2 regions of the Amnibacterium soli genome follow, and region 1 is predicted to be linked to the other one. Evidence: predicted binding sites of a transcription regulator. Region 1 holds the regulator's gene; the other holds the start of a gene.
The links. Region 1 encodes HspR, which represses chaperone genes until heat shock. Its sites were predicted from a motif close to AAGTTGAGTCNNNNNGACTCAACTT; they were not measured.

Region 1 (6,641 bases):
GCTGGTCGCCGCGGTCCTTCGACGAGACGGCGACGGTGACGGACGAGCAGGTCACCTCCATGCTCGAGGCCGCTCGCTGGGCCGCCTCCGCCTCCAACGCGCAGGGCCGCCGCTTCATCGTCGGCCGGCGCGGCACCGAGACCTTCGACCGCCTCGAGCGGCACCTGATGGGGTTCAACCGGATGTGGGCGCCGAAGGCGTCCCTGCTGGTGCTCGCGATCGTCGTGACCCCGGAGGGGGACCAGCCCGCCGGTGCGCTGCGCTGGGCCGAGTACGACGCCGGGCAGTCGATGGCGAACCTCGCGAGCCAGGCCCACGCGCTCGGGCTGCACGCCCACCCGATGGGCGGCATCGAGGTCGAGGCGCTGCGCGACGAGTTCGACCTGCCGCAGCACCTCGTGCCGATCACGGTCACCGCGATCGGCACCGTCGCCTCGCCGGACCTGCTGCCGGAGAAGTACCGCGAGCGCGAGACCGCGGTGCGCACGCGGCTGCCGCTCGACGAGCTGGTGCTCGTCCGCGACTGACCTCAGCCGCGCGCCAGCGCGGCGAGCAGCCGCGGCGTGAGCTCGGTCGGGGGCATCTCCGCCGGCCACTCGTCGAGGGCCGTGTTCCACGCGGCACGTGCGACGAACGACGCGACCACCTCCGGCTCGCCCCCGCCGTGCCCTCCGCCGTCGAGGTGACCGTGGTCCGTCGTCACCGCGACGAGCCACGGCTCCCCCTCCCGCGCCCTGCGGTCGACGACCGCGAGCAGTCGGCCGAGGTGCACGTCGATGCGGCCCACCGCCTCCACGTACGGGCGGCTGACCGCGCCGTACACGTGGGCGGCCTCGTCGGCGCCGGAGAAGTACACGAAGGAGACGTCGGGCCCCGCCGCGTGCAGCCCGGCGACGGCGAAGTCCGCGATCTCCGCGTCCGTCGTGCGGTAGCCGTAGGTCTCGCCGTCCCGGACGACGACGCGGTGCCGCTCCGCGCGCCGCTGCTCGTCGCGGGTGTGGATGATCGGTCCGACCCCCGCCGGGTCCACCAGGGGCGGCCAGGCGGCCGCGGCGAAGGTCGTCCGCGACGGGTCCGCGAAGACCGCGCGGCTGAGCAGGTCGGGGAACGACGCGAGCCGGCTGCCGACGAAGCGGTTGTCGACGACGCCGTGCTCCTCGTGCGAGGCGCCGGTCAGCAGCGTCGCCCAGCCGGGCCCGGAGATGGTCGGCACCGGCATCGTCATGCGCGTCTCGGCGCCGCGCGCCAGCAGCGCGTGCAGGTGCGGGGCGCGGGCGCGCGTGGCGAGGTCGAGCCGCAGCCCGTCGACGCCGACGAGCAGCAGGTGCAGGCGGTCCACCGGGCCTGGCTACCGACCCCAGGTGTCCGGCAGGCGACCAGCAGGGGTCGTCCCGGATCCGGTGGTGCGCCGCAGCACCGGATCCGGGAGGGTCGTCAGGCGACCGGGACCTCGAAGCGGCCGACGACGAGGGCGTCGTCCACCGGGTCCACGTCCACCCGCACGGCGTCGCCGTCGCGCACCTCGCCGGCGAGCAGCGCCCGCGCGAGGCGGTCGTCGATCTCCCGCTGCATGAGGCGGCGCAGCGGCCGGGCGCCGTACATCGGGTCGTAGCCGCGCTCCGCGAGCCAGCGCCGCGCCTCCGGCGTCACCGCCAGCTGCAGCCGCCGGTCGCTGAGCCGGCGCGACAGCCGGTCGATGTACAGCTCGACGATCTGCGCGAGGTCGTCCTCGGTCAGCGTCTGGAACACCACGATGTCGTCGAGGCGGTTCACGAACTCCGGCTTGAAGGCCTGCCGCACCATCGCCTGGACGGCCTCCTCCTTCTGCTCCGCCGACAGCGACGGGTCGGTGAGGTACTGGCTGCCGAGGTTCGACGTGAGGACGAGGATCGTGTTGCGGAAGTCGACCGTGCGGCCCTGGCCGTCGGTGAGGCGGCCGTCGTCCAGCACCTGCAGCAGGACGTCGAACACCTCCGGGTGCGCCTTCTCGACCTCGTCGAGCAGGATCACCGAGTACGGACGGCGCCGCACGGCCTCCGTCAGCTGGCCGCCCTGCTCGTAGCCGACGTAGCCGGGAGGGGCGCCGACCAGGCGCGAGACGGAGAACTTCTCGCCGTACTCGCTCATGTCGATGCGCACCATGGCGCGCTCGTCGTCGAACAGGAACTCGGCGAGCGCCCGGGCGAGCTCGGTCTTGCCGACGCCGGTCGGGCCGAGGAACAGGAACGAGCCGGTGGGCCGGCTGGCGTCGGCGATGCCCGCGCGGGTGCGGCGCACCGCGTCCGCGACGGCGCGCACGGCCGCCTTCTGGCCGATCAGGCGCTTGCCGAGCTCGGCCTCGAGGCGCAGCAGCTTCTGCGTCTCACCCTGCAGCAGGCGCCCCATCGGGATGCCCGTCCACTGGGCGACGACCGCGGCGATGTCCTCGTCCGTGACGTGGTCGTTGACCATGCGCTGCACGTCGGGGTCGTCCTCGGCGCGCTCGGCGGCCGCGAGGTCGCGCTCGATCACGGGGATCTCGCTGTAGAGCAGGCGGGAGGCCTCCTCCAGATTGCCCTCGCGCTGCGCCCGGTCCGCGCGCATGCGCAGCCCGTCCATCTTCTCCTTCAGGTTCCCGACGCGGTTGAGGTCCGCGCGCTCGCGGTCCCACCGCGTCTGCAGCTCCTTCAGGGTCGACTCGCGACGGGCGAGGTCCGCCCTGAGCTTCTCGAGGCGGTCGCGGGAGGCGTCGTCCTTCTCGCGCTTGAGGGCCAGCTCCTCGAGCTTCAACCGGTCGACGGAGCGTCGCAGCTCGTCGATCTCGACCGGGGCGGAGTCGATCTCCATCCGCAGCCGGCTCGCCGCCTCGTCGATCAGGTCGATCGCCTTGTCGGGCAGCTGGCGGGAGGAGATGTAGCGGTTCGAGAGCGAGGCGGCCGCGACGAGCGCCGAGTCGGCGATCGCGACCTTGTGGTGCGCCTCGTAGCGCTCCTTCAACCCGCGGAGGATCGCGACGGAGTCCTCGACCGAGGGCTCGCCCACGAACACCTGCTGGAAGCGGCGCTCGAGCGCGGCGTCCTTCTCGATGTACTCGCGGTACTCGTTGAGCGTCGTCGCGCCGATCATGCGCAGCTCGCCGCGGGCGAGCATCGGCTTCAGCATGTTCGACGCCGCGACGCTGCCCTCGCCGCCGCCGGCGCCCATGAGGGTGTGCAGCTCGTCGATGAAGGTGATGATGCGGCCGTCGGAGTCGTTGATCTCCTTCAGCACGGCCTTCAACCGCTCCTCGAACTCGCCGCGGTACTTCGCGCCGGCGACCAGGGCGGCCAGGTCCAGGGAGACGAGCTGCTTGTTCTTCAGCGAGTCGGCGACGTCGCCGGCGACGATGCGCTGCGCGAGCCCTTCGACGACGGCGGTCTTGCCGACGCCGGGCTCGCCGATCAGCACGGGGTTGTTCTTGGTGCGCCTCGTGAGCACCTGGCTCACCCGGCGGATCTCGCTGTCGCGACCGATGACCGGGTCGAGCTTGCCGGCTCGCGCGATCTCGGTGAGGTTGATGCCGTACTGCTGGAGGGCGCTCTTGGCGTTCTCCTGCGGAGCAGCCGCGCCGCGCATGTTGGCCATGTGTCCTGCCTTCAGGAGGAAGCGGATGGAGGAGGTCCGTCGGCGTCCGCTCTCGCGGATCCGACTCCTGCAGAGTTGAGCGCACCACGCTCAGGTGTATTCCGACCCTACTCCGACTCGATGGAGCGAGGGCGCCACACCATCACCTCGGTGCGACGAGCGGCACGGGTGCCGTGCCGCAACGGCACCACGTCTCCCTGGGGGGACGACGCGAACACGCGGGCGCCCGGGCGGGACAGCAGCTCGTTGGCGAGCGCCGTCTCGAGCTGGCGCACCCGGTCGCGCAGGCTCACGACCTCGTTCTCGAGCTCGAGCACGCGCTTGATGCCCTCGAGCGAGACGCCCTCGCTCGACAGGCGCTGCACCTCCCGCAGCTGCGCGACCTCGCGCAGCGAGTAGCGGCGGGACTTGCCGGAGGTGCGGCGCGGCACCACGAGGCCGAGCCGGTCGTACTGCCGCAGCGTCTGCGGGTGCATGCCCGCGAGCTCCGCGGCCGCGGCGATGGGGAAGATCGGGTCGTCCGCTTCCATCACTGCTCCAGCTGTCGTCGGTGTCCGCGGATCGGGGGAATCGGTCCGGCCGATTCCCCTGATCCGTGGACACGACCGGTCATGCGCGGGCCCTGGCCAGCAGGTCGTCGCGCGGGTTGTCGTCGCCGGAGGCGGCGGCGAAGGCGTCGAGCGCCTCCTTCTGCGCCGCGGACAGGTGGCTCGGCACCGCGACCTCGACCCGGGCCAGCAGGTCGCCCGTGCCCTTCGGCGTCTCGACGCCGCGGCCCTTCAGCCGCAGCACCTGGCCGCTGGAGGTGCCGGCCGGCACCTTCATGCGCACCGGGTCGCCGCCGAGCACGGGCACCTCGATCGTCGCGCCGAGGGCCGCCTCCGCGAACGTCACCGGAACGTTCACCCTGAGGTTGAGGCCCTCGCGCTCGAAGACCGGGTGCTTGTCCACGCGGACCGTGAGCACGAGGTCGCCCGGCTCGCCGCCGTCGGGGCTCGGTTCGCCCTTGCCCCGCAGCTTGAGCTTCTGGCCGTCGGTCACGCCGGCCGGGATGCGGACGGTGATCGGCTTGCCGTTGCCGCCGGACAGGGTGACGGTGTCGCCCTTCGTGGCGGTGAGGAAGTCGATGCTCGTCGTGGCGGTCACCTCGCGCCCGGGGGTGGGCCCCCCGAACCCGCGGAACCCGCCCGAGGTCTGGCCGAAGCCTCCCCCGTTGCCGAACATCCCGCCGAGGATGTCCTCGAACCCGCCTCCGCGGGTGCTGGTCCTCGTGCGAGTGCCCTGCCCGAACAGGTTGCCGAACACGTCCTCGAAGCCGCCGCCGCTCTGGCCGCCGGCCCCGCCCGCCGTGAAGCGGGCGCCCGAGCCCATGGCCCGGATCTGGTCGTACTCCTGCCGCTGCTCCTCGTCGGACAGCACGCTGTACGCCTCGGAGATCTCCTTGAACCGCGCCTCCGCCTTCGCGTCGCCGGGGTTCGAGTCGGGGTGGTACTGCCGCGCGAGCTTCCGGTAGGCCTTCTTCAGGTCGGCCTGCGAGACGGACTTGTCGACTCCGAGGACCGCGTAGAAGTCCTTCTCGAACCAGTCCTGACTCGCCACGGCTCAGCTCCCGGAGGGGGTGTCGACGACGACCTTCGCCACGCGGAGCGTCGTCTCGCCGATGCGGTAGCCGCGCTCGACCACGTCGGACACGGTGGGGCTGGTCACGTCGGGGCTCTCCCGCTGGAAAATCGCGTCGTGCTGGTGCGGGTCGAAGAGCTCGCCCTTCTCGCCGTAGGGCGTGATGCCGAGCTTCGCGACGGCGCCGCGCAGCTTCTGCGCGATCGCGGTGAGGGGGCCGCCCTCGGCGAGGTCGCCGTGCGCCTCCGCCCGGTCCAGGTCGTCGAGCACCGGCAGGAACGCCCGCGCGGCGTCGCCCGTGGCACGGTCGCGCAGCGCGTCGCGCTCGCGCTCGGTGCGGCGCCGGTAGTTGGCGTACTCCGCCGTCACGCGGCGCAGGTCGGCGAGGTGCTCGCTGTCCTGCGGGGTGCCGTCCGGCCCGGTCCCGGCGGGGAGGTCGCCCTCCCCGTTCAGGAACGCCTGGTCGGCGTCGTTGAGCGACGTCTCGACGTCCGGCCCCTCGGCCTGGATCCAGTTCTCGTCGTTCTGGCCACCGTCGCCCTGGGGGGCGCCCTCCTCGGGCGCCCCCTCCGGCTGGTTCTTGTCGTCCGTCATCGCTTCGGCTCGTCGTCGTCCACGACCTCGGCGTCCACGACGTCCTCATCGGAGGAGGACGAGGCGGCGGGCTCCTCGGCGCTCGGGGCGGACTGCTCCGCCTGCGAGCTCGCGTAGATGGCCTGGCCGAGCTTGGTCTGGCTCTCGTTCAGCTTGTCGAACGCGGTCTTGACCGCGTCGTCGTCGTCGCCGGCGAGCGCGCTCTTCAGGGAGTCGACGTCGCCCTGCACCTCGTCCTTGACGTCGGCGGGCAGCTTGTCGTCGTTCTCCTTGATGAGCTTCTCGATCGAGTAGACGAGCTGCTCACCGGAGTTGCGGACCTCGGCGGCCTCGCGACGGCGCTTGTCCTCCGCGGCGTGCTCCTCGGCCTCGCGGACCATGCGCTCGATGTCGTCCTTCGGGAGGCTCGAGCCGCCCGTGATCGTCATCGACTGCTCCTTGCCGGTGCCCTTGTCCTTCGCGGACACGTGGACGATGCCGTTCGCGTCGATGTCGAAGGTGACCTCGACCTGCGGCATGCCCCGAGGCGCCGGCGCGATGCCGGTCAGCTCGAAGGTGCCGAGGTTCTTGTTGTCGCGGGTGAACTCGCGCTCGCCCTGGAACACCTGGATCGCGACGGACGGCTGGTTGTCGTCGGCCGTGGTGAAGGTCTCGCTGCGCTTGGTGGGGATGGCCGTGTTGCGCTCGATGAGCTTGGTCATGATCCCGCCCTTGGTCTCGATGCCGAGGGACAGCGGGGTGACGTCGATGAGGAGGACGTCCTTGCGCTCGCCCTTCAGCACGCCGGCCTGCAGGGCGGCGCCGACGGCGACGACCTCGTCCGG
Region 2 (6,641 bases), 290 kb from region 1:
CGCTCCCAGATCACCGTCAGCCGCGTGAAGCCGCGCGATCGTGCCTCGTCGGCCAGGCCGTGCACCGCGAAGCGGCCGACGCCGTGGCCCTGCGCCGTCGCGGCGACGTTGATCGACCAGATGCAGCAGCGGAACTCCGGGCGCGACTCGTGCGGGTCGAAGCTGCCCTTGATGAAGCCGACGACCTCGCCGTCCTCGAGGACCACACGGGGCCACGCCGCCTCGGGGTCGATGGTCTGCTCCGCCTCCGCATGGGAGATCGGCACGGCGTACTGCTCCTGGCCCGGCTTGAGGGTCAGGGAGTTCGCCGCGACGACGGTCGCCGCCGAGAGGGGTTCGAGGTGGAGGTCCGCCACGCGCTCAGAGTAGCGAGCGGGCCCCGTCCCGGTCATCCCGTCGCTTCCCGGGGAGACGCCGAGAAGGGCTCGCTACAGTGATCGGCGGTGTGCGCCGGGCGCATCCGTACTTCCGAAGGGCAGTGTTCGTGGAGAAGATCAAGGTCGAGGGAACGGTCGTCGAGCTCGACGGCGACGAGATGACCCGCATCATCTGGCAGTCCATCAAGGACACGCTGATCCACCCGTACCTCGACGTGGACCTCGAGTACTACGACCTCGGCATCCAGAAGCGCGACGAGACCGACGACCAGATCACGATCGACGCCGCGAACGCCATCAAGAAGCACGGCGTCGGCGTCAAGTGCGCGACGATCACGCCCGACGAGGCGCGCGTCGAGGAGTTCGGCCTGAAGAAGATGTGGCGGAGCCCGAACGGCACCATCCGCAACATCCTCGGCGGCGTCATCTTCCGCGAACCGATCATCATCTCGAACATCCCGCGACTGGTCCCGGGCTGGAACAAGCCGATCATCGTCGGCCGCCACGCGTTCGGCGACCAGTACCGCGCCACCGACTTCGTCTTCGACGGCCCCGGCACCCTGACCATCAGCTTCCAGCCGCAGGACGGCGGCGAGGCCCAGTCCTTCGAGGTCTTCCAGGCCCCGGGCGGCGGCGTCGCCATGGCGATGTACAACCTCGACGCGTCGATCCGCGACTTCGCCCGCGCGAGCCTCAACTACGGCCTCGCCCGGAACTACCCGGTCTACCTCTCCACGAAGAACACGATCCTCAAGGCCTACGACGGTCGCTTCAAGGACCTGTTCCAGGAGATCTACGAGACCGAGTTCAAGGAGCGCTTCGACGCCGCCGGCCTCACCTACGAGCACCGCCTGATCGACGACATGGTCGCGTCGGCGCTGAAGTGGGAGGGCGGCTACGTCTGGGCCACGAAGAACTACGACGGCGACGTGCAGTCCGACACCGTCGCGCAGGGCTTCGGCTCGCTCGGCCTGATGACCAGCGTGCTGACGACGCCCGACGGGAAGATCGTCGAGGCGGAGGCCGCCCACGGCACGGTGACCCGGCACTACCGCCAGCACCAGGCCGGCAAGCCGACGTCGACCAACCCGATCGCCTCCATCTACGCGTGGACCCGAGGCCTGCAGCACCGCGGCAAGCTCGACGGCAACCAGGCCCTCATCGACTTCGCCGACACCCTCGAGGACGTCGTCGTGAAGACCGTCGAGGGCGGGTCCATGACGAAGGACCTCGCGCTGCTCGTCGGCCCGGATCAGAAGTGGGAGACGACGGAGGAGTTCCTCGCGTCGATCACCGAGAACCTCCGCACCCGGCTGGGCTGAGTCCGCATGGGGTCGTTGATCTACGGGACGAACGTCACCATCCCGGTCGACGACCGGGCGCTCGCGCACCTGCAGCTCGTGATCTACGCGAAGCTGCGGGCGCACGAGTCGTTCTCGTTCACGTGGCGGGACGAGCCCGGCGTGGGCGACGGGCACGGCTCGCTCTGGATCTCCCCGGGAGTGCCGATCGTCTTCAAGTACGCGGGGAGCCGCGATCCGGCGGTGAACCGGGAGTGGCTGCGACAGCTGCGGGAGCTGGCGAACCAGCCGACCGGGCTGCGCCTGCTGCCGGAGCCGGATGTGAAGACCCGCGAGTGAAGCGCGTCGCCTACGCGGAGCAGACCTTCGGGACCGACGACCACCTCGCCGACCTCGTGCTGGAGTATGCGCGGCTGCTCGCCGACGGCGACTCGTCGGACACCGTCACGATCCCGGGCCGGACGGAGGCGGGGCTCATCGAGCCCATCACGGTCCTCATCGGGCCGGCGAGCCAGATCACGGCCTGGGCGGAGGACGAGGTCTTCGAGACGGACGTGGCGGACGCGGTCGCGGACCTCGAGCACCGCATCCGCGTGCGCACCACGTTCATCATCGGCGACGACGACCCGGGCCCGGCACTCGACGAGTTCGACCCCCTCGCGTAGCGGGACGTGCGGAGGGCCCGCCGCGAGACGCGGCGGGCCCTCCGCGCTCCAGCCCGATCAGGCCTCGACGGCGTGCTGCCGGCCGGACGAGCCGCCGGCGACCACCTCGACCTTGCGGGGCCTCGCGCGCTCGCTGACCGGGATCGTCACGGTCAGCACGCCGTTCTCGTAGGTCGCCGCGATGTGCTCGGTGTCGACGCCCTGCCCCAGGCTGAGCTGACGCAGGAACGAGCCGCCGCGACGCTCCTGCGCGAGCCACTTCACGCCCTCCGCCGTGCGCATCGTGCGCTCGGCGCGGACGGTCAGCAGCTGCCCGTCGACGTCGATGTCGACCGAGCCGGGGTCGATGCCGGGCAGATCGGCGGCGAGCACGTAGTGGTCCCCGTCGCGGTAGAGGTCCATCGGCATCAGCTGCGGGCCCTGGCGGCTGTCGAGGAGCGCCGAGGTCATCCGGTCCAGCTCGCGGAACGGGTCGAAGTTCATCGCCATGGTGTCGTCCTTCCAGTCGTGGCTGCGATGAGTTCTCGAAGTTGAGCCGACCGGGCTCAACATGACAGAAATTAGCACTCGCCCCCAACGAGTGCCAAGCCTTTCGAACCCGAGAATCCGCTTGGAACAGTCGACTCGGGCGACCGCCCGCGGACGCGACCATCCGCCGCGTACCGCAGCGCGTTCAGCGCTGCGAAGCGGCACTGCCTTCGATCTCCCTGCGGATCGAAGGCGGTGAGTTCAGCGGAAGACGATGGTGCGGCGGCCGTCGAGCAGGACGCGGTGCTCCGCGAACCAGCGGACCGCCTGCGTGAGGGTGCGGCTCTCCTCGTCCTGCCCGATGCGCACGAGCTCGTGGGGGTCCGCGCTGTGGTCGACGCGGATCACGTTCTGCTCGATGATCGGGCCCTCGTCGAGGTCCTCGGTCACGAAGTGGGCGGTCGCGCCGATCAGCTTCACGCCGCGGGCGTGCGCCTGCCGATACGGGTTGGCGCCCTTGAAGCCCGGCAGGAACGAGTGGTGGATGTTGATGGCCCGACCGGCGAGGCGCGCGCAGAGCTCGGGGGAGAGGATCTGCATGTAGCGGGCGAGCACGACGAGCTCGATGTCGTGCTCCTCGACCGCCGCGACCACGCGCTCCTCGAACAGCGCCTTCGTCTCCGGCGACGTGACCGCGCGGTGCTCGAAGGGCGCGTCGTAGAAGCCCGCGAGCCCCTCGAGCGTCGCGTGGTTGCCGAGCACGAGCGGCACCTCGATCGGCAGCTGGCCGGAGTGGCTGCGGAACAGCAGGTCGTTCAGGCAGTGACCCGCCTTCGAGACCAGCACGAGGGTGCGCACGGGGCGGGCGACGCGGTCGAGGCGCCACTCCGCGTCGAACCGGCTCGCCACGGGCACGAGGTGCGCGGCGAACTGCTGCGCGGTCGACGGCGACTGCACCTGCAGGCGGAGGAAGAAGCGCCCGGTGTCGTGGCTGGAGAACTGCTGGCTCTCCGTGATGTTGCCGCCCGCGGCCACGATCGCCCCGGACAGCGCATGCACGATCCCGGGCCGGTCGATGCACACGAACGTGAGCACCCAGTGGGCGTCTGAGGCGTCCGTCACGGCGCTCACCCTAGCGAGCGGCGTGCGATCACGGAGAGGTAACGGTGGGACCTCCCCGTTCGCGCTGCGCAGCGGCGGAACTCGCTTATGGTGATCGCGAATCGCTCGGTACGGAAGGCGCCATGACGGACGGAATCACGCTCGACTCCCGAGGCGCCGAGTCGGTGCGCTCGACCGCGGACGAGGTCGTCGCAGCCGTCGCGACCGTGATCGACGGCAAGGACGACGTGATCCGCTCCGCGTTCGCCGTCATGCTCGCCGGCGGGCACCTGCTCATCGAGGACGTGCCCGGCGTCGGCAAGACGATGCTCGCGAAGGCGCTGGCCCGCGCGACGGGCGGCACGATCAGCCGCATCCAGTTCACGCCCGACCTGCTGCCCTCCGACGTGACCGGCGCGTCCGTGTTCGACCAGTCCTCGGCGCGGTTCGAGTTCAAGCCGGGCGCCGTGTTCGCGAACGTCGTCATCGGCGACGAGATCAACCGCGCCTCGCCGAAGACGCAGGCGGCCCTGCTCGAGTGCATGGAGGAGGGGCAGGTCACCGTCGACGGCTCGACCTGGCCGCTGCCGGACCCCTTCCTCGTCGTCGCGACGCAGAACCCCGTCGACATGGAGGGCACCTACGTGCTCCCCGAGGCGCAGCGCGACCGCTTCATGGCCCGCATCTCGATGGGGTACCCCGACGAGCAGGCGGAGCGGGCGATGCTCCGCTCCCACGGCCGCCTCGACCCCATCGACCGGCTGCAGCCCGTGCTGTCCACTGGCGCGCTCGCGTCGCTCGCCGCGCAGGCGCGGGACGTGTACGTCTCCCCGGCGGTCGAGACGTACGTGCTGCGCATCGTGGGCGCGACCCGCGGCCACGCCGAGGTGCGGCTCGGCGCCAGCCCGCGGGCGAGCCTGCAGCTGCTGCGCGCGGCGAAGGCCACCGCGTTGATCGACGGGCGCGACTTCGTGCTGCCGGACGACATCGACGCGCTCGCGGTCGACGTGCTCGCGCACCGCCTCGTGCTGCGGCGCACCGGTGTGGACGCCCGGGAGGGGCAGGTCGTCGCGGCCACCCGCATCGTCCGCCAGGTCGTCTCCTCCACGCCGGTCCCGCTGCAGTAGATGGCGGCGATGCAGCCGCTGGCCGGCCTCAGGACCGTGCGCCTCACCGTCCGCGGCGGGGTGTTCCTCGGCGCCGCCTTCGTCGGGCTGATCGTCGCCTACGCCGTTGGCTGGCCCGCGCTGCTCGCCGTCGCGCTGTTCCTGTTCGGCGCCGTGATCGCGGGCGTCGTCGCCGTGATCGTCGCTCCCGTGCAGCTGTCCATCGAGCGGCGCATCGAGCCGGCGATCGCCGAGCAGCGGCGGCCCGTGCACGTGCGGGTCACGGTGAAGGGCCGAGCGCCCGGTGCGCTCGAGTGGACCGAGGACCTGCCCCGCTCGGTCGTCGTCACCGGGCGCGCCGAGGGCGTGCTCCAGGCGGTGCGGCCCGACCGCCCCTCGCAGCTGATCGATTACGACTTCGCCCCCAGGAGCCGCGGCTCGGTGCCGGTGGGCCCCCTCCGCATCGCCCGCACGGACCCGCTCGGCCTCGCCTCGACCCGTCGGCGCGTCGGCGGCGTCGACCACGTCGTCGTGCTGCCCCGCATCCACCCCGTCGAGCTGCCCTTCGCGATCCGCCGCAACGACCCAGACACCGGCGCGAGCACGGTGTTCGGCGCGGTCGGCGACCAGCTCGACATCGTCGCGCGCGGCTACCGGGCCGGTGACCCGATGCGCAGCGTCGACTGGCGCGCCACCGCCCGCCGCGGCGAGCTGATGGTGCGCACCGAGACCGCCGCCACGACCGCCGCCACGGGGCTGCTGCTCGACGTGCGGAGCGAGTCGTGGCCGGACGCGACGGCCTTCGAGTGGGCCGTCGAGTACACGGCCTCCCTCGTGGCAGCGCTCGACGAGCGGCATGCACCGGTGCGCCTCGCAACCGGTCGGCAGACGACCGGCGACGCGATCGACGCCCTCGTCGCGCTCGCGACGGTGCAGCCCGTGTACGGCGCCCCGGAGCCGCAGCGCGTGCTGCCGGAGCTCGCGACCACCGACGTGCAGGTCGTGCACGTGATCACCGGGCCCGGCGGGGCGCGCGACGCGGCGCGGCTGCCCGCGCTGCCGACCGGCGCGCTCGGTCTCGTCTCGATCGTGGCGACGCGGCCGGCCCAGGTGGATCCGCCGCTCGGCTGGCAGGTCGTGCAGCGCGACAGCGCGCAGGCGGTCGGGGCGGAGCACCATGCGTGAGGCGCCCCGCGGATCGGGCGCGGTGACCGCCGTCGTCGGCGCCGCCGTGCTCGTCGCCGCCCTGTCCCTGCTGCCCGTCGTGCACGGCGTACTCTGGTGGATCGAGTCGTGCGTCACCGTCGCCATCGCGCTCGCCGCCGCCGCCGGCTCGCGCCGGGTCGGGCTGCCCGCCGCGGCCGCGGCGCTGATCGGCCTCTCGACGGTGCCGATCGTGCTCGCACTGATCGTCTCCGGCTCGTCGGCGGCGGCCGGGGCCTCGCCGAACGCCGCGGCGGACGCGGTCGTGGAGGCGTTCTCGAGCGCGTTCCGGCAGATCTACATCGACTCCGTGCCCGCGCAGGGCACCGCCGAGCTCGCGATCCTCATCGCCGCCGGCGCAGCGGTCGTCGCGGTCGTCGCCGACCTGGTCACCGTCGGCCTGCGCGCCCCGGTCGCCGG

Region 2: the regulator HspR is predicted to act here: its motif matches at 2,871-2,895, upstream of ABEA53_RS11875 (Hsp20/alpha crystallin family protein).

What each region holds. Positions count from the first base shown of each region.
Region 1 covers NZ_BAABLP010000004.1:179,594-186,234, reverse strand. The annotation lists gene ABEA53_RS10370 (nitroreductase family protein) at 1-527, shown strand, start outside; gene ABEA53_RS10365 (alkaline phosphatase family protein) at 530-1,339, opposite strand; gene ABEA53_RS10360 (ATP-dependent Clp protease ATP-binding subunit) at 1,435-3,603, opposite strand; gene ABEA53_RS10355 (heat shock protein transcriptional repressor HspR) at 3,711-4,133, opposite strand; gene ABEA53_RS10350 (DnaJ C-terminal domain-containing protein) at 4,213-5,202, opposite strand; gene ABEA53_RS10345 (nucleotide exchange factor GrpE) at 5,206-5,817, opposite strand; gene dnaK (molecular chaperone DnaK) at 5,814-6,641, opposite strand, start outside.
Region 2 covers NZ_BAABLP010000004.1:469,868-476,508, forward strand. The annotation lists gene ABEA53_RS11855 (GNAT family N-acetyltransferase) at 1-356, opposite strand, end outside; gene ABEA53_RS11860 (NADP-dependent isocitrate dehydrogenase) at 485-1,699, shown strand; gene ABEA53_RS11865 (DUF7882 family protein) at 1,706-2,017, shown strand; gene ABEA53_RS11870 (hypothetical protein) at 2,014-2,343, shown strand; gene ABEA53_RS11875 (Hsp20/alpha crystallin family protein) at 2,401-2,832, opposite strand; gene purU (formyltetrahydrofolate deformylase) at 3,073-3,933, opposite strand; gene ABEA53_RS11885 (AAA family ATPase) at 4,056-5,039, shown strand; gene ABEA53_RS11890 (DUF58 domain-containing protein) at 5,040-6,203, shown strand; partial or broken gene ABEA53_RS16930 (TgpA N-terminal domain-containing protein) at 6,196-6,641, shown strand, end outside.